4 regions of the Lentzea sp. CC55 genome follow, and region 4 is predicted to be linked to each of the others. Evidence: riboswitches for the same ligand, from Rfam matches in the RefSeq annotation. Region 4 holds a riboswitch; each other region holds the start of a gene.
The links. A riboswitch is a leader RNA that binds a small molecule or an ion and turns the genes downstream of it on or off. The one in region 4 is predicted to bind cobalamin.
Positions count from the first base shown of each region.

Region 1: another riboswitch for cobalamin. It lies ahead of L6E10_RS14535 (CbtB-domain containing protein); the one in region 4 lies ahead of L6E10_RS39510 (putative cobaltochelatase).
Region 2: another riboswitch for cobalamin. It lies ahead of L6E10_RS33495 (ribonucleoside-diphosphate reductase subunit alpha); the one in region 4 lies ahead of L6E10_RS39510 (putative cobaltochelatase).
Region 3: another riboswitch for cobalamin. It lies ahead of cobN (cobaltochelatase subunit CobN); the one in region 4 lies ahead of L6E10_RS39510 (putative cobaltochelatase).

Region 1 is NZ_JAJCXE010000019.1:590,705-595,981, forward strand. Features, by position in the region: gene metH (methionine synthase) at 1-1,003, shown strand, start outside; gene L6E10_RS14525 (HAD family phosphatase) at 996-1,652, shown strand; gene L6E10_RS14530 (CbtA family protein) at 1,649-2,401, opposite strand; gene L6E10_RS14535 (CbtB-domain containing protein) at 2,418-2,606, opposite strand; cobalamin riboswitch at 2,660-2,792, opposite strand; gene L6E10_RS14540 ((2Fe-2S)-binding protein) at 2,863-3,513, opposite strand; gene L6E10_RS14545 (phosphoribosyl-ATP diphosphatase) at 3,622-3,885, shown strand; gene hisG (ATP phosphoribosyltransferase) at 3,899-4,759, shown strand; gene L6E10_RS14555 (antibiotic biosynthesis monooxygenase) at 4,756-5,067, shown strand; gene L6E10_RS14560 (phosphoribosyltransferase) at 5,001-5,277, opposite strand, start outside.
Region 2 is NZ_JAJCXE010000054.1:166,340-171,616, reverse strand. Features, by position in the region: gene L6E10_RS33505 (hypothetical protein) at 1-285, opposite strand, end outside; gene L6E10_RS33500 (superoxide dismutase) at 855-1,484, opposite strand; cobalamin riboswitch at 2,069-2,276, shown strand; gene L6E10_RS33495 (ribonucleoside-diphosphate reductase subunit alpha) at 2,388-4,730, shown strand; gene L6E10_RS33490 (ribonucleotide-diphosphate reductase subunit beta) at 4,727-5,277, shown strand, end outside.
Region 3 is NZ_JAJCXE010000008.1:99,200-104,476, forward strand. Features, by position in the region: gene cobN (cobaltochelatase subunit CobN) at 1-1,800, opposite strand, end outside; cobalamin riboswitch at 1,835-1,969, opposite strand; gene L6E10_RS05500 (hypothetical protein) at 1,978-2,973, shown strand; gene L6E10_RS05505 (precorrin-8X methylmutase) at 2,970-3,590, shown strand; gene L6E10_RS05510 (precorrin-2 C(20)-methyltransferase) at 3,587-5,038, shown strand; gene L6E10_RS05515 (cobalt-precorrin-6A reductase) at 5,010-5,277, opposite strand, start outside.
Region 4 is NZ_JAJCXE010000057.1:223,089-228,365, forward strand. Features, by position in the region: gene L6E10_RS39500 (low specificity L-threonine aldolase) at 1-399, shown strand, start outside; gene L6E10_RS39505 (hypothetical protein) at 463-1,068, shown strand; cobalamin riboswitch at 1,134-1,269, shown strand; gene L6E10_RS39510 (putative cobaltochelatase) at 1,305-3,209, shown strand; gene cobO (cob(I)yrinic acid a,c-diamide adenosyltransferase) at 3,220-3,834, shown strand; gene L6E10_RS39520 (cobyrinate a,c-diamide synthase) at 3,831-5,207, shown strand; gene L6E10_RS39525 (cobalt-precorrin-4/precorrin-4 C(11)-methyltransferase) at 5,239-5,277, shown strand, end outside.

The DNA.
Region 1 (5,277 bases), on a different contig from region 4:
GATGGACGCGATCATGGCGGCCAAGCGCGGTGAGGCGCCCGTGGTCGACGAGGAGGCCAGGGCGAAGGCGGCCGAGCGCAAGGCGCGCCGGGAACGGGCGCTGCGCCTCGCCGCCGCCCGCAAGTCCGCCGTCGAGGAGGAGGCGCGCACCGGCCGTTCCGACGTGGCGGCGGACAACCCGGTCCCGGTACCGCCGTTCTGGGGCAGCCGGGTCGTGAAGGGCATCCCGGTCGCGGACTACTCGGCACTGCTGGACGAGCGGGCGACGTTCATGGGCCAGTGGGGCCTCAAGGGCACGCGCGGCGGCAACGGACCGTCCTATGAGGACCTGGTCGAGACGGAGGGCCGCCCGCGCCTGCGGTACTGGATGGAACGCCTTGCCACGGAAGGTGTTCTTGCCCACGCCGCCGTCGTCTACGGCTACTTCCCGTGCGTCTCCAAGGGAGAAGACCTGATCATCCTGCAAGAGCCCTCGCCGGACTCGCCGGAGCGCTTCCGGTTCACCTTCCCGCGCCAGAAGAGGGATCGGCGGCTCTGCCTGGCCGACTTCTGGCGCCCGAAGGAGTCCGGTGAGGTGGACGTCATCGCGTTCCACCTCGTGACGATGGGGCAGCCGATCGCCGACTACGCGAACGAGCTGTTCGGCAAGAACGCGTATCGTGACTACCTGGAAGTCCACGGACTGGGGGTCCAGCTCACCGAAGCGCTGGCCGAGCACTGGCACAAGCGCGTCCGCGAGGAGCTCGTGTGGCCGGGTGGCGGGTCAGTCGCCGCGGAAGACCCCGCCGACGTCGAGGAGTACTTCAAACTCGGCTACCGCGGTGCGCGGTACTCGTTCGGCTACGGCGCCTGCCCCGGCATGGAGGACCGCCGGCGCGTCGTCGAGCTGCTCGACCCGGCGCGCATCGGGGTCTCGCTGTCCGAGGAACTCCAGCTCCACCCGGAACAGTCCACCGACGCCTTCGTGGCGCACCACCCGGAGGCGAAGTACTTCAATGTCTGACCCGCAAGCGGTCCTGTGGGACATGGACGGCACGCTGCTGGACTCCGAGAAGCTGTGGGACATCCCGCTCTACGAGTACGCGGAGAAACTGGGCGGCGTGCTGTCGCCGGAGACCCGCGAACGCATGGTCGGCAGCAACGTCCCCACCACCATGCGCCTGCTGTTCGCCGACGTCGGCATCGAGCCGACCGACGCCGACATGGCCGACGGCGCCGCGTGGATCTCGCGCCGCACCGAGGAGGTCTTCCGCGCCGGCCTGCCGTGGCGGCCGGGCGCCCAGGAGGCGCTGAAGGCCGTGCGCGCGTCCGGTGTGCCGATGGCGCTGGTGACGTCCACCGAGCGTTCGCTGACCGAGGTCGCGCTGGACACGATCGGCCGCGACCTGTTCGACGTGACGGTGTGCGGCGACGAGGTGGACGGCCTGAACAAGCCGCTGCCCGAGCCGTACCTGAAGGCCGCGCGGCTGCTGGGCGTCGATCCGGCGCGGTGCGTGGCGGTCGAGGACTCGCCCACGGGCGTCGCGGCGGCGGTGGCGGCCGGGTGCACCGTGCTGGTGGTGCCGTGCGACGTCGAGGTGCCGGCGGGGGAGAGGCGGGTCTTCCGCGACTCCCTCACCGGCGTCGACCTCGAGGTGCTGCGCGCGCTTTAGCGGTGTGGCGCCGCGGCGGGGGTCCTCGCCCGGCGCGTGGCCGGGTCGACCAGCAGGCCGAACACCACGCCGATGCCGACGTGGAGCGTGGCGAGCTGGGCGAGCGAGCTGAGGCGGAACTGCCACAGCACGGCGACCGGCACGTCCGCGGGGATCGTGTCCGGTGACGCGGGGAACGCGAGCAGCACCACCGCGACGGCCGCGGTGACCGCGAGCAGCACGGCGGTCGTGCGGACCGGCTGCGACTGCTCGCGCAGCCGGTCGGCCAGCAGGCTCGCGCCCCACACGATCACCAGGCCCGCGACCACCACACCGAGGTAGAGCGCGGTGCGGTGGTCCACCGTCCCCGGGTCACCCACGGCGGGCGGGTTGGCCGGGTACTTGAGCCACGGCAGCAGCGCCACGGCGCCGAACACCGCGGCGCCGAGCGCGAAGCTGCGCGTGAACGGCGTGCCGGCGGCGAACCAGCGCTTCGACAGCGCGTAGGCCGTGGCGAACACCAGGCCCACCGCGACGCCGACGATCACCACGCCGAGCATGCCGCCCACGACCTGCGTGCCGCGACCGACCAGCTCCTCACCGCCGTGGGAGTGGCCGTGGCCGTCACCGGAGGGTTCCCGCGCCGCCTCGACCGCGAGCGCGGCGCGGATCGGGATCTCGGTGACCAGGAGCTGCACGAGCGCGGAGGCGACGCCGGCGACGGCGCCGGCCGCGACCCCGCGCAGCGCGAGGGACCTGTACGTCGTCATCTGCTTGATCAGCGGATCAGTGGCACGGGACGCCGAGGGCGTGGCGGCCGTCGTGGAAGAACTCGTGCAGCAGCTCCGAGCTCGCGCCGAGCGCGAGGCCGTTCTCCTGCAGGACCAGGTAGGTGACGATCAGGCCGAGCAGTGAGACGGCGAAGGCCCACTTGGGCACGCGGACGGCGGACAGGCTTGCTGCGGGGCTCGTCATGACGGGCTCCTCCATACCTCGTGGAAGGTCAACTCTCCTTGCGGCGCCGCAGCCGGTCTCCTGACTCCCGGATCAACGCTGCCCCCGCGTCTTCCCAGCCCCTCGCGGGACCAGTGACGTGCTCGGCGGGGATCGCTTCCCGGTCACAGTGGCGAGGACCGCGCCGGATTCACACCGGCTTCCCGTCACTGCGGCGCGTGCACCGTAAGTTCACCGGCCGGTCAGGCACAACCGGCCATAAGAGTTGTTGCGTTCCTCACTTCACGAGCGGACAGTCGCCGCACTTCCCACCTGCGGCGACGCGGTAGTAGAGGCAGCAACTCCTGCGCACGAACCCGACTTCGCCGGGAAAGCTCAGGAATGTGCCGGCCTGTTCGAACGGCGGTGCGCTCATGAGCAGTTCGCCCCGTTCTTCCGCTTCCTCCGCCGTGAGCATCTGTGCGCGCACAACCATTTTCAGCGCACCCGCGATGTTCGACATCGCGTTGCCCCACAACAACCCTCGCGCCACCGGCGTGACCGACTCGATCGCCTCGACCACGGGTTCCAGCGCCTCGGCGGCGGGCGGACCGAGCCGCGGCTCGTCGATGCGGACGCTCAGGCCGTTGACCGGGTGGTGCTGCCACCACAGGTTCTCCGGCCGGACGTCGATCGGGAGGTTCGCGGCCGTGAGCGGGCTGAGCAGCCGCGCGGTGTAGCCGAGGAAGAACAGGCTCGCCGCGACGCGGGGTTCCTCCGCCCGGTACCGGACAGCGATGGCGTCGATGGTGTTCTTGAGCGCCGGGCCCTCCAGGAGCGCCGTTCCCGGCGACCAGGAGTCGTCCGGACGGCCGACGTCGAGCGCGAAGAAGGGGTTGATCCCGCGCACCCGGCGCAGCGCTGCGAGGACCTCCGCGAATTCGGACACGGGAATTCACGCTACCGGGTGTTCATGCAGGACAGATCACGTCCACGGCCTGGGACAGATGCGACCGCGGTGCGGACCGGGGTCCGGGGGATGGGAGGATGTGGAGCCGTGAAGACCTTCGATTCCCTGTTCGCAGAGCTGACCGGACGAGCCGCCACCAAGCCGGAGGGATCCGGCACCGTCGCAGCGCTCGAGGCCGGGGTCCATGCGCAGGGCAAGAAGGTCCTGGAGGAGGCGGGCGAGGTCTGGATCGCCGCCGAGTACGAGTCCGACGAGAAGCTCGCCGAAGAGATCTCGCAGCTGCTGTACCGCCTCCAGGTGCTGATGCTGGGCCGCGGCCTGACCCTCGAAGACGTCTACAAGTACCTCTGACGGAGACCCTCACATGCTGCGCGTAGCAGTCCCGAACAAGGGTGCGCTCGCCGAACGCGCCTCCGCCATGCTCACCGAGGCCGGCTACCGGCAGCGGCACGAGCCGCGCGACCTGACCGTGCTCGACCCGAACAACGAGGTCGAGTTCTTCTTCCTGCGCCCCAAGGACATCGCGATCTACGTGGCGTCCGGTGACCTGGACCTCGGCATCACCGGCCGCGACCTGGCCGCCGACTCGGGCGCCGACGACAACGGCTCCTCCGTCGAGGAGCTGCTGGCGCTGGGCTTCGGCGCCTCGACGTTCCGCTACGCGGGCCCTCGCGGCACCGACTGGAAGGTCTCCGACCTCGAGGGCAAGCGCCTCGCCACCGCCTACCCGAGGCTCGTGGGCCGCGACCTCGAGGCCCGCGGCATCACCGCGCAGGTCATCCGCCTCGACGGCGCCGTCGAGATCTCGATCCAGCTCGGCGTGGCCGACCTGATCGCCGACGTGGTGGGCTCCGGCCGCACGCTGCGCCAGCACGACCTGGTGCCGTTCGGCGAGCCGATCTGCGAGTCCGAGGCGGTCCTGATCCACCGCAACGGCACGGAGCTGACCGCCGCCAAGAAGCAGCTGACGGCCCGCCTGCAGGGCGTCGTGTTCGCGCAGCAGTACCTGATGCTCGACTACGACTGCCCGCGCTCGCTCCTCGACGACGCCATCGCCCTCACCCCGGGCCTGGAGTCGCCGACGGTCGCCCCTCTCGCGAACCCGGAGTGGGCCGCCGTGCGCGCGATGGTGTCGCGCAAGGAGGCGAACAAGGTGATGGACGAGCTGGCCGCCATCGGCGCCAAGGCCGTGCTGGCCTCGGACATCAGGTTCTGCCGCCTGTGATCACGGAGCACGCCCTGCTGGACGTGCTGCCGGGTTCCGAGGCCGAGTTCGAGTGGGCGTTCGGCGAGGCGCGGGAGCTGATCTCCGCCTCGCCGGGCTTCCGCGGCCTGGAACTGCTGCGGTGCCTGGAGGCGCCGTCGCGCTACCTGCTGCTCGTGCGCTGGAACACGCTGGAGGACCACACGGTCGGCTTCCGGCAGGGACCCTCCTACGAGCGGTGGTCTTCGTTGCTGCACCGCTTCTACTCGCCGTTCCCGGTGGTGTCCCACTTCGAGAGCGCCCTGAGCACCTCGTCGTCCGTGGTCTGATCGAAGTCCTCGTACCAGGTGCTGACGGCCCGGAAGTGCCTCGGGACGAGGACGGCGACGGTTCTCGTCGTGAAGCTCCGCAGCGACTCCCCGGCCGCGACGGGAACGGCCAGGGTGGTGCTGCGCGGGCAGTGGTGCGCGATCCACCCGAGCGCCGCCTTGGCCGTGACGCCGGTGGCCAGGCCGTCGTCCACGAGGATGACGTCGCGG
Region 2 (5,277 bases), on a different contig from region 4:
GTAGCCGGATCGGTGGCGGTAGGCGCTGGCGACGTGCCTCAGCAAGGTGTTGCCGCTCAACGCCCAAAACATCTCGTTGATGACGTCGGCCCCGCTGGCGGCGTCGAGCCCGATGGTGGACCGAACGTTGGACTCAAGGAAGACCAGCGGCGCCTCATGCGCGTCGGCGATCGCCAGCACGTCCCTCACGTCACGACCGCCGTCTCGGCGCTCCGCCCCCTTCTTCTCAGCACGCGCCCTGTCGTGCGCGATCTGCTCACGAATCCACGCGATCACCTCGCTCACACTGGATGCGCTCACGGAAGTCCTCACCTGCCTTCCACGCTCACGCTGAAACACCAGCCGAATCCACGCTTACCGAGCACCGATGTGCTGGACTGGTCGGCCGGACCTGCGCGAGGCGTTACCGCGAACGCAGCGGATCACGGCCTCGGCGAGGCTCAACGCGTGATGCGGTGCATCGGAGGAAGTGACACGACAACTGAGACTGATCATGGTGCCACCACCGTGAGATACGTGCAGATACGCAGGTCACACAAGATCGACATATCTCGCTTGGTGCTTCGTGATGCACTCCGAGCTGCTCGGCCAGCCGCCGGATCACCGGCTTCGGATCCGACTCCCGATACAGCCGGACCGCACGAGCCCCTCAGCTCATCGGGGTACTTCCTCGGTGCTGCCACGGACGACTCCCTTCAGGTCCTATCGGACCATGCTTGAAAGTCTCCGAGCTACCGGGGGAACCTCAGAGGGCCAAAGGGCCGTTGGAAGTAGCCGTGCCCCCGCCGGGTGACGGGGGCACGTCACGGCAGCGAGGTGGCTTGTCGGAGCACCCACTGCCAGCCTTCGGTGGCCTACTTCGACGGCGCGATGAGCCCCGAGCCGCCCGCGCGGGCCTGGTCGAACCGGCGGGTGACGTCGGTCCAGTTGACCAGTGACCACAGCTTCTGCACGTAGTCCGGTCGCACGTTGCGGTACTGCAGGTAGTAGGCGTGCTCCCACGCGTCGAACACCAGCACGGGCGTGGTGTTCATGCCGACGTTGCCGTGGTGGTCGTAGACCTGCTCGACGATCAGGCGCTGCGACAGCGGCTCCCACGCCAGCACGCCCCAGCCCGACCCTTGCACCAGCGACGTCGCGGCCGAGAGCTGCTTGGCGAACGCGTCGAACGAGCCGAAGTGCTCGTCGATCGCGGCAGCGAGCTCGCCGTCGGGGCGGTCTCCGCCGTCCGGGCTCAAGTTGTCCCAGAACATCGTGTGCAGCACATGCCCGGACAGGTTGAAGGCGAAGGTCTTCTCCAAGCCGACGATGCCGGTGAAGTCCTCCTTCTCCCGGGTTTCGGCAAGCCGTTCCAGGCTGTCGTTCGCGCCCTTGACGTAGGCGGCGTGGTGCTTGCTGTGGTGCAGCTCAAGGATCTCGCCGGTGATCGCGGGCTCAAGCGCCGCGTAATCGTAGGGCAGATCCGGCAGCACGTACTGGCTCATGGGGGCTTCTCCGAGAACTCCGTGGGGTCTATCGCCACTCTTTCGCAAGAGCCATAGATTTGCAACAGACTGATCGTGAGGTGGGGTGGAGGAGTGCTTCGCGGGAATCACGGACGGGTCCGTGGCGCGCCTCGCTATCCCGAGCACCCAGGATCATTCAGGCGCGTGTCCAGGTCATTGGTGCTGTCCACGGGCGGCCGACTGCCGGCGAGCCTCTTGACCTGATGGTGAATCCGGATCATCGGGAGCTGTAGCTGGGAGCGTGTCGCTCGGTCAGTTGGTCGACCCGCACCCGCTGGCCTGGTACGCCCACATCGCCTGTCCGTGGCTCGCGCACGCCGGGCTGGCCGTCACCAGGTCTGCTGGTCCAACAGGGGAATTGGCGTCAGTGAACAAGGCATGATGATCTGACGACGTCGATCCGCTGTTCACTGATCAAGCCGGTGCGAACGCACTTGGGCGCGACGGTGCGGCTCAGGGGAGTGCGGGCACAGCTCGGCCATCGCTGGAGTGATCGTTCGGGTGCTGCCCAAGCGAATAACACGCCCACTAGATGTAGTTGCAGATCACTCGACTCCGCCCATGTAGTGTGCCGCAGAGCTGGTTCGGCCGATCATCCAGATCGGTCGTCGCAAGAGGGAACCCGGTGTGAGTCCGGGACTGCCCCGCAGCGGTGAACGGGAACGAAAGCCGTCAGAAGCACTGGACGTGAACGTCTGGGAAGCGACGGCCGGTAGGAGCCGACAGGCGTGCCCGCGAGTCCGAAGACCTGCCAGCGCCCCGCACGCTTCGACGCGTGCGGGTGTCCGAGGCCCCGAGGGAGGGCGGGAGGACGTGGCGGTCGCGCGCGCCCGTTCGCTCCTCGCTGTCCTCGTGGCCACCTGAGCTCGCGAGGAGAGAGCTATGACGGCGGTCGACACAGTCGCCACCACGATGCGCGTCAAGAAACGCAATGGTTCACTCGAACCGGTCGACCTGAACAAGATCGTGCGCGCGGTCGAGCGCTGCGCGGTCGGTCTGCACGACGTCGACCCGTTGCGGGTCGCCACCAAGACGATCAGCGGCCTCTACGACGGCGCCACCACCGAGGAGCTGGACCGGCTGTCGATCCAGACCGCCGCGGCGCTCGTGTCGGAAGAGCCCGAGTACTCCAAGCTGGCCGCTGGTCTGCTTGCGGCGTTCATCGAGAAGGAAGTGCACCGGCAGGGCGTGCAGTCCTTCAGTCAGAGCGTTGCCCTCGGCCACGCGGAGGGCCTGATCGGTGACGCGACCGCGAAGTTCGCGGCCGCCAACGCCCGCGAGCTCGACAACGCGATCGACCTCGAGGGTGATCGGCGGTTCGAGTACTTCGGTCTGCGCACCGTCTACGACCGCTACCTGCTGCGCCACCCCGCGAAGCGCTCGGTGATCGAGCAGCCGCAGTACTGGCTGCTGCGCGTCGCCTGCGGTCTCTCGCACACCGCCGCCGAGGCCATCGACTTCTACCGGCTGATGTCGTCGCTGGCGTACCTGCCCAGCTCGCCGACCCTGTTCAACTCCGGCACGGTGCACACCCAGATGTCCTCGTGCTACCTGCTCGACTCGCCGCGCGACGAGTTGGAGTCGATCTACGACCGGTACAAGCAGATCGCCCGGCTGTCGAAGTTCGCCGGTGGCATCGGCGTGCAATGGTCCCGAGTCCGGTCACGTGGTGCGTTGATCCGCGGCACGAACGGCCACTCCAACGGTATCGTGCCGTGGCTGCGCACGCTTGACGCGTCGGTCTCGGCGGTCAACCAGGGCGGCCGCCGCAAGGGCGCTGCCTGCGTCTACCTGGAGACGTGGCACCCGGACATCGAGGAGTTCCTCGAGCTGCGCGACAACACCGGCGAGGACGCCCGCCGCACGCACAACCTCAACCTGGCCAACTGGATCCCCGACGAGTTCATGCGCCGCGTCGAGGCTGACCAGGACTGGTCGCTGTTCGACCCGGACGAGGTCCCGGAGCTGGTCGACCTGTGGGGTGACGAATTCGACCGCGCCTACCGCGGCGCTGAAGAGGCCGGCCGGGCTGTGCGCACGGTCAAGGCTCGTGACCTCTATGGACGGATGATCCGCACGCTCGCCCAGACCGGCAACGGCTGGATGACGTTCAAGGATACGGCGAACCGCATGTGCAACCAGACCGCCGAACCGGGCAACGTGGTGCACCTGTCCAACCTGTGCACCGAGATCATCGAGGTCACCAGCGACGAGGAGACCGCGGTCTGCAACCTCGGCTCGGTCAACCTCGGCGCGCACGTGGCCGATGGCAGGATCGACTGGCAGCGCCTGCGTTCCACGGTCCGCACCGCTGTGGTGTTCCTCGACCGCGTGATCGACATCAACTACTACCCGACCGAGCAGGCGGCGCGGTCCAACCCGCGCTGGCGCCCGGTGGGCCTCGGTGTCATGGGCCTGCAGGACGTGTTCTTCAAGCTGCGCCTGCCGTTCGACTCACCACAGGCGCGCGAGCTGTCGACGCGCATCGCCGAGGAGATCTACCTGACGGCCCTGGAATCCTCGGCCGAGCTCGCCTCGTCCGCAGGCGCGCACCCGGCGTTCGCGGAAACGCGCGCCGCCAAGGGAGATCTGCAGCCCGACCTGTGGGGCGTCACGCCCACGCAAACCGAACGGTGGAGCGCCCTGCGTGAGCGGGTCAGCGAGCACGGGCTGCGCAACTCGCTGCTGATCGCCATCGCGCCCACCGCGACGATCGCCTCGATCGCCGGCTGCTTCGAGTGCATTGAGCCGCAGGTGTCGAACACGTTCAAGCGTGAGACGCTGTCCGGCGAGTTTTTGCAGATCAACTCCTACCTGGTGCGCGAGCTCAAGTCCCGCGGCCTGTGGACGGACGCGATCCGCAACCGGCTCAAGCAGGACGAGGGCTCGGTGCAGGGCGTCGGCGAGTTGCCCGAGGAAGTGCGCTCGTTGTTCCGCACAGCGTGGGAGTTGCCGCAGAAGTCGCTGATCGAACTGGCCGCGGCGCGCGGACCGTACATCGACCAGAGCCAGTCGCTGAACCTGTTCGTCGCCTCGCCGACGATCGGCAAGCTCTCCTCGATGTACCTCTATGCCTGGAAAGCCGGGCTGAAGACCACGTACTACCTGCGCTCCCGTCCGGCGACGCGCATCCAGCAGGCCACCGTCAGCGTCCCGACCGCCACCTCGGCCGACGCCGTCGCCTGCTCCCTGGAGAACCCCGAGTCCTGTGAGGCTTGCCAGTGACCACGCTGTCGAACACCAGTCGCAAGAACGCCCTGCTCGACCCCGGCATGGACCTCACGCTGCGGCCCATGCGCTACCCGCTGTTCTACGAGCGCTTCCGTGACGCCATCAAGAACACCTGGACCGTCGAGGAGGTCGACCTCCACTCGGACCTCGCCGACCTCGGCAAGCTCTCCGAGGCCGAGCGGCACCTGGTCAACCGGCTCGTGGCGTTCTTCGCGACCGGCGACACCATCGTCGCGAACAACCTGGTGCTCAACCTCTACGAGCACGTCAACGCTCCCGAGGCGCGGCTCTACCTGTCGCGTCAGCTGTTCGAGGAGGCCGTGCACGTCCAGTTCTACCTGACGCTGCTCGACACCTACCTGCCCGACGAGAACGACCGCGCCGACGCGTTCGCCGCGGTCGAGACGATCTCGTCGATCCGCGCCAAAGCCGAGTTCTGCTACAAGTGGATCGACTCGATCTCGTCGCTGACAGAGCTGCGGACGCGCGAGGACCGCCGATCGTTCCTGCTCAACCTGATCTGCTTCGCGGCGTGCATCGA
Region 3 (5,277 bases), on a different contig from region 4:
GTCCATCGCGGAGATGTTGCCGTACTCGTCGAGCAGCTGCTCCAGCCGTGCGATGTCGCCGTAGCTGTCGGCACGGGCCATCGGCGGCACCAGGTGGTCGACCAGCGTGGCGTGCGCGCGCCGCTTCGCCTGCGTGCCCTCACCGGGGTCGTTGACGAGGAACGGGTAGATCAGCGGCAGGTCGCCCAGCGCCGCGTCCGTGCCGCAGGAGGCCGACATGCCGACGGTCTTGCCGGGCAACCACTCCAGGTTGCCGTGCTTGCCCACGTGCACCACGGCGTCCGCGCCGAAGTTCGACTCGATCCACCGGTACGCCGCGAGGTAGTGGTGCGACGGCGGCAGGTCCGGGTCGTGGTAGATCGCGATCGGGTTCTCGCCGAACCCGCGCGGCGGCTGGACGATCACCGCGACGTTGCCCGACCGCAGCGCGGCCAGCACGATCTCGCCGTCCTTCGACCTGCTGTGGTCGACGAACAGCGTGCCCGGCGCGTCGCCCCAGTGCTCCTGCATCGACTCGCGGAAGTCGTCCGGCAGCGTCTCGTAGAACTCGCGGTAGTCGGCCGCGGCGATGCGGATCGGGTTGCTCTCGAACTGCTCCTGCGTGAGCCAGTCGGCGTCCTGGCCACCGGCGGCGATCAGCGCGTGGATCAGCTTGTCGCCGTCGAGCTCGTCGACGCCCGGCAGCTCGTCGCCGATGTCGTAGCCGTGCTCCTTCATGGCCTTGAGCAGCCGCACGGTCGACGCGGGCGTGTCGAGTCCGACGGCGTTGCCGATGCGCGAGTGCTTCGTCGGGTACGCCGACAGCATCACGACGACCTTGCGGTCCCTCGCCGGGATGTGCCTCAACCGGCCGTGGCGGACCGCGATGCCCGCGACGCGCAGCGCCCGTTCCGGGTCGGCCACGTAGACCGTGAGGCCGTCGGAGTCGATCTCCTTGAACGAGAACGGGACCGTGATGATCCGGCCGTCGAACTCCGGGATGGCGACCTGGGTCGCGGTGTCCAAAGGAGACAGTCCGTCGTCGTTGGAGTCCCACGTCTCACGGCTCGACGTGAGGCACAGGCCCTGGAGGATCGGCACGTCGAGCGCCGCCAGCGCACCGACGTCCCACGCCTCGTCGTCGCCCCCGGCCGACGCCTTCGCCGGGTTCGTGCCACCGGCCGCGAGCACCGTCACGACCAGGGCGTCCGCCGCGCGCAGCGTGTCGAGCAGCTCGGGCTCCGCGGTGCGCAGCGAGGAGCAGTAGACGGGCAGCGGCCTGCCGCCCTTGGCCTCGATCGCGTCGCACAGCGCGTGCACGAACGCCGTGTTCCCGGCCACGTGGTGCGCGCGGTAGTAGAGGACCGCGACCGTCGGACCCTCCGCCGGGGTGTTCTCCCGTTCCAGCACGCCCCAGCTCGGGGTGGCGGCGGGCGCCTGGAAGCCGTGACCGGTCAGCAGCACCGTGTCCGACAGGAACTTGTGCAGCTCGGTGAGGTTCGCCGGCCCGCCGTGGGCGAGGTAGAGGTGCGCCTCCGCGCAGACGCCGCCGGGCACCGTCGACAGCTCCATCAGCGCCGCGTCGGGCTGCATCTCACCGCCGAGCACCACGACCGGCAGCCCGCCGGCGAGGAGCCAGTCGAGGCCCTCCTCCCACATCCGGCGCCCACCGAGGATGCGCACGAGCACCAGGTCGACGCCCTCGACGAGCGCGGGCAGGTCCTCGGCCGTGAGCCGTGCGGGGTTGCCGAGGCGGTACTCGGCACCGCTCGCACGCGCCGACAGCAGGTCGGTGTCGGAAGTCGACAGCAGCAGGATCACGCAGGCTCCATCCCTCGTGGGGTCCTCGCCCCAGGTTGCGGGTGACAGGCGAAGCGGAGTTCCTGACTCCCAGCGTGTCCGCTGGTCACAGTGGCGGGACCGCGCCGGATTCACACCGGCTTCCTCCTGTGCTTCGCCGTTCGGGCTCACCCTAACCGGCGGGTTACAGTCCGACCTATGCGTAGTCACCCGGATGCCTGCCCCGGCGCCGTCGAGCTGCACCCCGCGGCCGACGGCGGGCTGGCGCGCATCCGGGTGCCGGGCGGCACTCTTTCCGCTGCTCAGTGGGACGTCGTGCGGGTCGCGGCCGCCGAGCTCGGCTCGGGTTCGATCGAGCTGACCTCGCGGGCGAACCTCCAGATCAGGGGCCTCGCGGACGGGGTGGAACTGGGCTCCCGGCTGCGTGCCGCCGGCCTGCTGCCCTCGTGGTCGCACGAGCGGATGCGCAACATCATCGCGGCACCGCTGGAGGACAACCAGGCGCTGGTCGACGAGCTCGACGCCGCCCTGTGCGCGGACCCGTCGCTGGCCTCGCTGCCGGGCCGGTTCCTGGTCACGGTCGGCGCCTCGGTGAGCGGCCTGGGCGGCGACTTCGGCCTGGTCAGCCAGGGCGACGGCGGGACGGTCCTGCTCCTCGCGGGCCGCGACACCGGCGTCCGCGTGACCGATCCGGTCGACGCCGTGGTGACCGCGGCCCGCCTCTTCGGGTCGCTGCGCGGCACCGCGTGGCGCCTGTCCGAAGTGGACGGCGGTGTGCGGAAGATCACCGAGCACTTCGGCGTCTCGCCGGGTGACCGGTTCAGCCCGGTTGTGACTCCTGTCGCACCTTCACCCGTGACGCCGGGCGTCCCGCTCGGCCGGCTGGACGCGGCGCAACTGCCGGGCGTGCCGCTGCGGCTGACCCCGTGGCGCAGCCTGGTGGTGCCCGCCGGGACCGGCACGTCCGGCTTGATCACCGACCCCGCCTCGCCGTGGCACGGCGTCAGCGCCTGCACCGGCCGCCCCGGCTGTGCCAAGTCGCTGTCCGACGTCCGCGCCGACGCGCGCGCTTGGCTCGGAACCCCGCACGACCGACCGGTCCACTGGTCGGGCTGTGCACGCCGTTGCGGTCGCCCCGCCGGCGATGTGATCGAGTTCGTCGCGACCGGCGACGGCTACGAGGAGATCCGTTGACGCAGTACATCAAGGACGGCGCGGAGATCTACCGCCAGTCCTTCGCCACCATCCGCGCGGAGTCGGACCTCACCAGGTTCCCCGGCGACGTCGCGACAGTGGTCGTCCGCATGATCCACGCCTGCGGCATGACCGATCTGACCGACGACGTGGCGTTCTCGCCGAACGTCGTCCGCGACGCCCGCGAGGCGCTGAACAACGGCGCCCCGATCCTCTGCGACGCCAACATGGTCGCCTCGGGTGTCACGCGCCGCCGCCTGCCGAAGGACAACGAGGTCCTCTGCTACCTGCAGGACCCGCGCACGCCGCACAGGGCGCGGGAAATCGGCAACACCCGCAGTGCCGCGGCGCTCGAGCTGCTCGCGGACCGCTTCGAGGGCGCCGTGATCGCGATCGGCAACGCCCCCACCGCGCTCTTCCACCTCCTCGACCTCCTCGACCGGGGCGCGCCCAGGCCCGCCGCGGTGATCGGCATCCCGGTCGGGTTCATCGGGGCGGCGGAGTCCAAGGAAGCCCTGGCCGCAACGGATCTGGAGCACCTCGTGGTGCTCGGCCGGCGCGGCGGGAGTGCCATGACGGCGGCGGCCATCAACGCGATTGCGAGCGAAGAAGAATGACGGGCAAGCTCTACGGTGTCGGCCTCGGTCCCGGCGACCCGGAACTCGTGACGGTCAAGGCCGCGCGGCTCATCGGCGAGGCCGACGTGGTGGCGTTCCACAGCGCCCGGCACGGCAGGTCGATCGCGAAGACCATCGCGGCGCCGTACCTCCGCGAGGGCCAGGTCCTCGAACAGCTCGTCTACCCGGTCACGACCGAGGAGTCGGACGACTACCAGGGCGAGATCGACGCCTTCTACGAGGAGGCCGCGGGCAGGCTCGCCGCGCACCTCGACGCCGGGCGCACGGTGGTCGTGCTCGCGGCGGGCGACCCGTTCTTCTACGGCTCGTACATGCACATGCACAAGCGGCTGGCCGACCGCTACGAGTGGGAGGTCGTCCCGGGCGTCACGTCCGTGAGCGGCGCGAGCGCCGTCCTCGGCACGCCGCTGGTCGAACGCGACGAGGTCCTCACGATCCTGCCCGGCACGCTGCCGCCCGCCGAGCTCGCGGCCCGTCTCGCCGACACCGACTGCGCCGCGATCCTCAAGCTGGGCCGCACCTTCGGCAACGTCAAGCAGGCGCTGCAGGACGCGGGCAGGCTCGACGGCGCCTGGTACGTCGAACGCGCCACGAGCAAGCGCCAGAGGATGTCGCCGCTGGCGGACGTCGACCCCGACACGGTTCCGTACTTCTCCATCGCCGTGCTGCCGAGCCAGTCCAAGCCGCCGAAGCCGAAGGGCGAGGTCGTGGTCGTGGGTCTCGGTCCCGGTTCCCGCGACTGGCTCACGCCCGAGGCACGCCAGGAGCTCGAGGCCGCCGACGAGCTGGTCGGCTACAGCACCTACCTCAACCGCGTTCCGGAGCGTCCCGGCCAGCAGCGGCACCTCTCCCACAACCAGGTCGAGTCCGAACGCGCGGCCTTCGCCCTGGACCTGGCGCGCAAGGGTGCGCGGGTCGCGGTCGTGTCGTCCGGTGACCCCGGCGTCTTCGCGATGGCGACGGCGGTCCTGGAGGTCGCGGCGGAGACCGGGGACGTGCCGGTCCGGATCGTCCCCGGCGTCACGGCCGCGAACGCCGTGGCGGCCAAGGCCGGTGCGCCGCTCGGCCACGACTACGCGGTGATCTCGCTGAGCGACCGGCTCAAGCCGTGGGACGTCATCGCCGAACGCCTCGCCGCCACCGCGAAGGCGGACCTGGTGATCGCGATCTACAACCCGGCGTCCAAGGCCCGCACGCACCAGGTCGCGGACATGCGCGCTCTGCTGCTGGAGCACCGCGGGCCCGAGACGCCGGTCGTCGTGGGGCGGGACGTCGGCGGCCCGGAGGAGGAGATCCGGGTGCTCACGCTCGGCACCCTCGACCCGGCCACGATCGACATGCGCTGCCTGCTGATCATCGGTTCGTCGCAGACGGTCGTGACGGACGCGGGCGTCGTCTTCACGCCCCGGCGGTACCCGACCACCTGACGGCGGCGTCGACGTCGGCCACCACCTCCGCGGGCGGGAGCGGTGGCCGGCGCACGACCACGACGGGAACTCCCAGCTGTCGCGCGGCTTCGAGCTTGGCCGAGGTCATCGAGCCACCGCTGTCCTTGGTCACCAGGAGGTCGACCGCCCGCGACCGCATCAGCTCCAGCTCACCGTCCACAGTGAACGGACCGCGCGACAGCAGCACCTCGACGCGCCGCGGCACCGGCGGTTGCGGC
Region 4 (5,277 bases):
GAAGGCATCTCGGGCGCGGCGCTCGCGGGTTCGCAGGACTTCGTCGACCAGGCGCGCGTCTGGCGGCACCGGTACGGCGGCATGCTGTTCCAGCAGTGGCCCGCCGCCCTGTCGGCGTTGCACGGCCTCGACACCGTGCTGCCCCGGCTGGGGCTGTACGTCGAACACGCCAAGGTCGTGGCCGCCGCCCTGGACCTGCCCGAACCGCACACCCACCAGTTCGCGCTGCACCTGCCGGGCGACCCGGAGCGGCTGACCGAGGTGAGCGGGTCGTTCCTCGGCGGGTTCTGGCGGGACGGGACGCTCGCCAAGACCGAGATCACGGTGGCGGAGCCCGCGCTGGAGTGGACCGCCGACGAGGTCCGGGAGGCCTGGGCGGAGTTCCGGAGCCTGATCTAGGGCGACGTCGACTGCCATCGCCCGATCGTGTCGCCGAGCCTTCTGCCACGATCAGATCTCGGCGTGATCAGGAGGCAGTTCGACATGACCGCCCACGTGTTCGTGGACGAGCCCAAGGAGAAGGGCTTCCTGGTCACCGCGGCGGCGTTGCTCCCAGGCGATCTGGTCTCCGCACGCCGGACCGTGCGCGGTCTGGTCATGGCCAACCAGCGGAGGATCCACTTCCACAAGGAATCGGATCAGCGCAGGAAACAGATCCTGGACGTGGTGGTGGAGATCGCGCCGGAGGTCACGATCTACGACGGATCGGCGCACGTGCGCAGGCGCCAACGGGATGCATGCCTCGTCCGGCTGGTCTGCGACCTCGCGGTGTCCGGCGCCGGGATGCTGGTGCTCGAACAGGACGATTCCGTCCTCGAAGCCGACAAGAAGCTCCTCTACCGCTGTGTTCGAGATCTCGGGTGTCACGAGACGCTCGTCTACCGGCACCACCGCGCCCACGAGGAACCGCTGCTCGCGTTGCCGGACGCGATCGCCTGGTGCTGGCACCGGGGTGGTCAGTGGAAGAAGCGGTGCAGCCTTTGGTCGCCGCGGTGGAAGTCGTCTGAAACCGCGAAACCCGGCCCACCCACCGTCCGGAAGGCTGCCGGGTCCACTTCGCAGCGCTAGTGCGACTGCGCGGACCCACGATACCGCACTTCTGACGCGACGTCGCTCACCTGGCTGTTGGACCCGGCGGTGCGAAGTGCGACGATGCCGGGGCTGTGAGGGGAGTGCGAGGAAGCCGGTGCGAATCCGGCGCCGTCCCGCGACTGTGACCGGCCCGGCAGGGTCGGGAGTCAGGAACTCGTCCCCCTCTTCACCTGACCGCGGGCGTGGACACCCGAGGAAGGACTTCACCGAGCATGTTCCCCTTTTCGGCTGTCGTCGGACATGACGACCTCCGCCTGGCCCTGCTGCTCAACGCCGTTCACCCCGGCATCGGCGGCGTTCTCGTCCGAGGTGAGAAGGGGACCGCGAAGTCGACGATCGTGCGTGCCCTCGCCGCGCTCCTGCCCGAGCTGGAGGTGTCGGCGCACTGCCGCTTCGGGTGCGTGCCCGGCAGCGCGGACTGCCCCGACGCGCCGCACGAGGGCGTGGAGCGGCGGCGCGCGAAGCTCGTCGAGCTGCCCGTCGGCGCCACCGAGGACCGGCTGGTCGGGTCGCTCGACCTCGAGAAGGCGCTGACCGAGGGCGTGCGGGCGTTCCAGCCCGGGTTGCTGGCGGCGGCGCACCGGGGCGTGCTCTACGTCGACGAGGTCAACCTGCTGCACGACCACCTGGTCGACCTGCTGCTCGACGCCGCCGCGATGGGACGCGCGCACGTCGAGCGCGAAGGCGTGTCGATCTCGCACCCGTCGCAGTTCCTGCTGGTCGGCACCATGAACCCCGAGGAGGGCGAGCTGCGGCCGCAGCTGCTCGACCGGTTCGGGCTGACGGTGGCGGTGAAGGCGGCGCGGGACGTCGGCGTGCGCACCGAGGTCATCCGGCGCCGGCTCTCCTACGAGGCGGACCCGGTGGGGTTCGCGCGGAAGTGGGAGGACGAGGACGCCCTGCTCCGGCAGCGGATTGCCGACGCGCGGCACAGGCTGCCCGCGGTGTCCCTCCCGGACGGTGAGCTGCGCCGGATCGCCGCCGTCTGCGCGGCTTTCGAGGTCGACGGCATGCGCGCGGACCTCGTGGTCGCCCGTGCCGCCACGGCCCACGCGGCGTGGCGGGGCGCCGATCAGGTCGAGGAGCAGGACGTCGAGACCGCGGTCCGGCTCGCGCTGCCGCACCGGCGCCGCCGCGACCCGTTCGACGAGCCCGGCATCGAGGAGCAGCAGCTCGAGGACGCCATGCGGCAGGCGGCCGAGCACGCGGAGGACCCCGGGGAGGGACCGGACGACGACGGGCCGGGTGGTGGTGAGCTGCCCGAACCGCAGGAGGGCCCGAAGGGCGGCGGGAACGCGCCCGGCGACCGTCCGGCACCGGAGCCCGCGCCCGCGTTCAAGGCGCGGCTGCTGGAGGTGCCCGGCGTCGGCGAAGGCGCGCCCGGCAAGCGTTCGAGGGCACGCGCCCGCACCGGCCGGGTCGTGCGTTCGTCCACAGTGGACGGCAATGGGCTGCACCTGGTCGACACGCTCACGAACGCGGCGCCGCACCAGCGGGCCCGCGGCCGCAGCGGACCGGGACTGCTGCTGACGGGCGCCGACCTCCGCAAGGCGGTCAGGGAGGGCAAGGAGTCGAACCTCGTCCTGTTCGTCGTCGACGCCTCCGGCTCGATGGCGGCGCAGAAGCGGATGTCGGCGGTCAGCGGCGCGGTGATCTCGTTGCTGCGCGACGCCTACCAGCGCCGGGACAAGGTCGGCGTGGTCACGTTCCGCGGCAGCCAGGCCGAGGTCGCGCTGCCTCCGACGACCTCCGTGGACGCGGCGGCGACGCGGCTCAAGAAGATGCGCACTGGAGGACGGACCCCGCTCGCGGACGGCCTGCTGAAGGCCCACCGGGTGCTGGAGGTCGAACGGCTGAGGGATCCGCGCAAGCGCCCGCTCGTGGTGCTGCTGACCGACGGGCGCGCCACGTCGTCCGGGCTCGGCGGTGACCCCGCCAAGGACGCGCTCAAGGCCGCCGGGCTGCTGGAGCAGACCGCCGTCGTCGTCGTGGACTGCGAGCAGGGGCACGTCCGCCTCGGGCTCGCCCAGAAGATCGCCGAGGCGCTGCAGGGCACCTGCGTGCGGCTCGACCAGCTGTCCGCCGACCACCTCGCCGGCGTCGTCCGGGCCGCATAAGGAGATCCCGATGCCTCAAGGACAACCCACCGAGGTGCCGAAGGACGGCCTGACCACCCGTCAGCGCCGCAACCGGCCGTTGCTCATGCTCCACACCGGCGAGATGAAGGGGAAGTCGACGTCGGCGTTCGGCCTCGCGCTGCGCGGCTGGAACCAGGGCTGGGACATCGGCGTGTTCCAGTTCGTGAAGTCCGCCAAGTGGAAGGTCGGCGAGGAGTCCGCGTTCAAGGCGCTCGGCCGGCTGCACGACGAGACCGGCGAGGGCGGCGCCGTCGAGTGGCACAAGATGGGCGAGGGCTGGTCCTGGACCCGCAAGCAGGGCACCGAGGACGACCACGCCACCGCCGCGCGGGAGGGCTGGGCGGAGATCGCCCGCCGCATCCGGTCCGAACGCCACGGCCTCTACGTGCTCGACGAGTTCACGTACCCGCTGCACTGGGGCTGGATCGACGTCGACGAGGTGGTCGACACGCTGACGACCAGGCCCGGTCACCAGCACGTCGTCATCACCGGCAGGTACGCGCCCCCGAAGCTCGTCGACGCCGCCGACCTCGTGGTGGAGATGACCAAGGTCAAGCACCCGATGGACGCCGGGCAGAAGGGCCAGCGGGGGATCGAGTGGTGAACAGGCTGGTCGTCGCCGCCCCGGCCTCCGGCAGCGGCAAGACGACCGTCGCCACCGGCCTGATGGCCGCGCTGCGCCTGGCCGGGTCGCGGGTCGCGCCGTTCAAGGTGGGACCCGACTACATCGACCCCGGCTACCACGCGCTGGCGACGCGGCGGCCCGGTCGCAACCTCGACCCGGTGATGGTCGGCGAGCACCGGATCCCCGGCCTGTTCGCGCACGGTGCCAAGGGTTGCGACATCGCCGTCGTCGAGGGCGTGATGGGCCTCTTCGACGGCCGCGTCGACACCGCGGGCATCGGCTCGACCGCGCACGTCGCCAAGCTGATCAACGCGCCGGTGCTGTTCGTCGTGGACGCCCGCGGGCAGAGCCGGTCGCTGGCCGCGCTGCTGCACGGGTTCCGCGGCTACGACCCGACGGTCCGGCTCGGCGGCGTCATCCTCAACCAGGTCGGCTCGGAACGGCACGAGCAGGTGCTCAGGTCGGCGTGCGACGAGGTCGGCCTCGACGTGCTCGGCGTGCTGCCCCGCGACCCGCGGTTCTCCCTGCCCTCACGGCACCTGGGCCTCGTGACGGCCGCGGAGCACGGGCCGGAGGCCGTCGCCGCGGTCGACGCGATCGCCGCCGCCGTCGCGAAGCACGTCGACCTCGACGCGGTGCGCAGGCTCGCGGCGTCGGTGCCCCCGACGGCCGTCGCCGCGTGGGAGCCGCGGGTCGACCGCGTGCGGGACGAGCCGCTGGTCGCGGTCGCCGGGGGAGCGGCGTTCACGTTCGGCTACGCCGAGCACGTCGAGGTGTTGAAGGCCGCGGGCGCCGCGGTCGCCGTCGTCGACCCGCTGAACGACGAGGACCTCCCGCGGGGGACGGCCGGTCTCGTCCTGCCGGGCGGGTTCCCCGAGCAGCACGCGGAAGCCCTGTCGGCCAACGCGAAGCTGCGCGACGCCGTGACGCGGTTCGCCCGATCGGGCGCTCCCGTGCACGCCGAGTGCGGAGGGTTGCTGTACCTCGCCCGCTCGCTCGACGGGCACCCGATGTGCGGGGTGGTCGACGCCGAGGGGTTCATGACCCCGAAGCTGACCCTGGGCTACCGGGACGCGGTGGCCTCCGCGGGTTCGCCGCTGCACCCGCCGGGCAGCCGCGTGACCGGCCACGAGTTCCACCGGACCCAGCTGTCCACACCGCACTCCACCCCGCCCGCGTGGCACTGGCGCGGCGTCGGCTCGCGGCCCGTCGCCGAGGGGTTCGTGGTGGGCGGCGTGCACGCGTCGTACCTCCACACCCACCCGGCCGGTGATCCGGAGGCGGTGGCCCGTTTCGTGCGCGCCTGCCACCCGTTCGTGGCAGGAGTGGCAGACGGTACGGTCTTCGCTTAAGCCTCTTCCCGAAACCCCCTGTGGAGCTGTCGTGACGACGACCGGTCGGGTCTCCTTCGTCGGCGCCGGT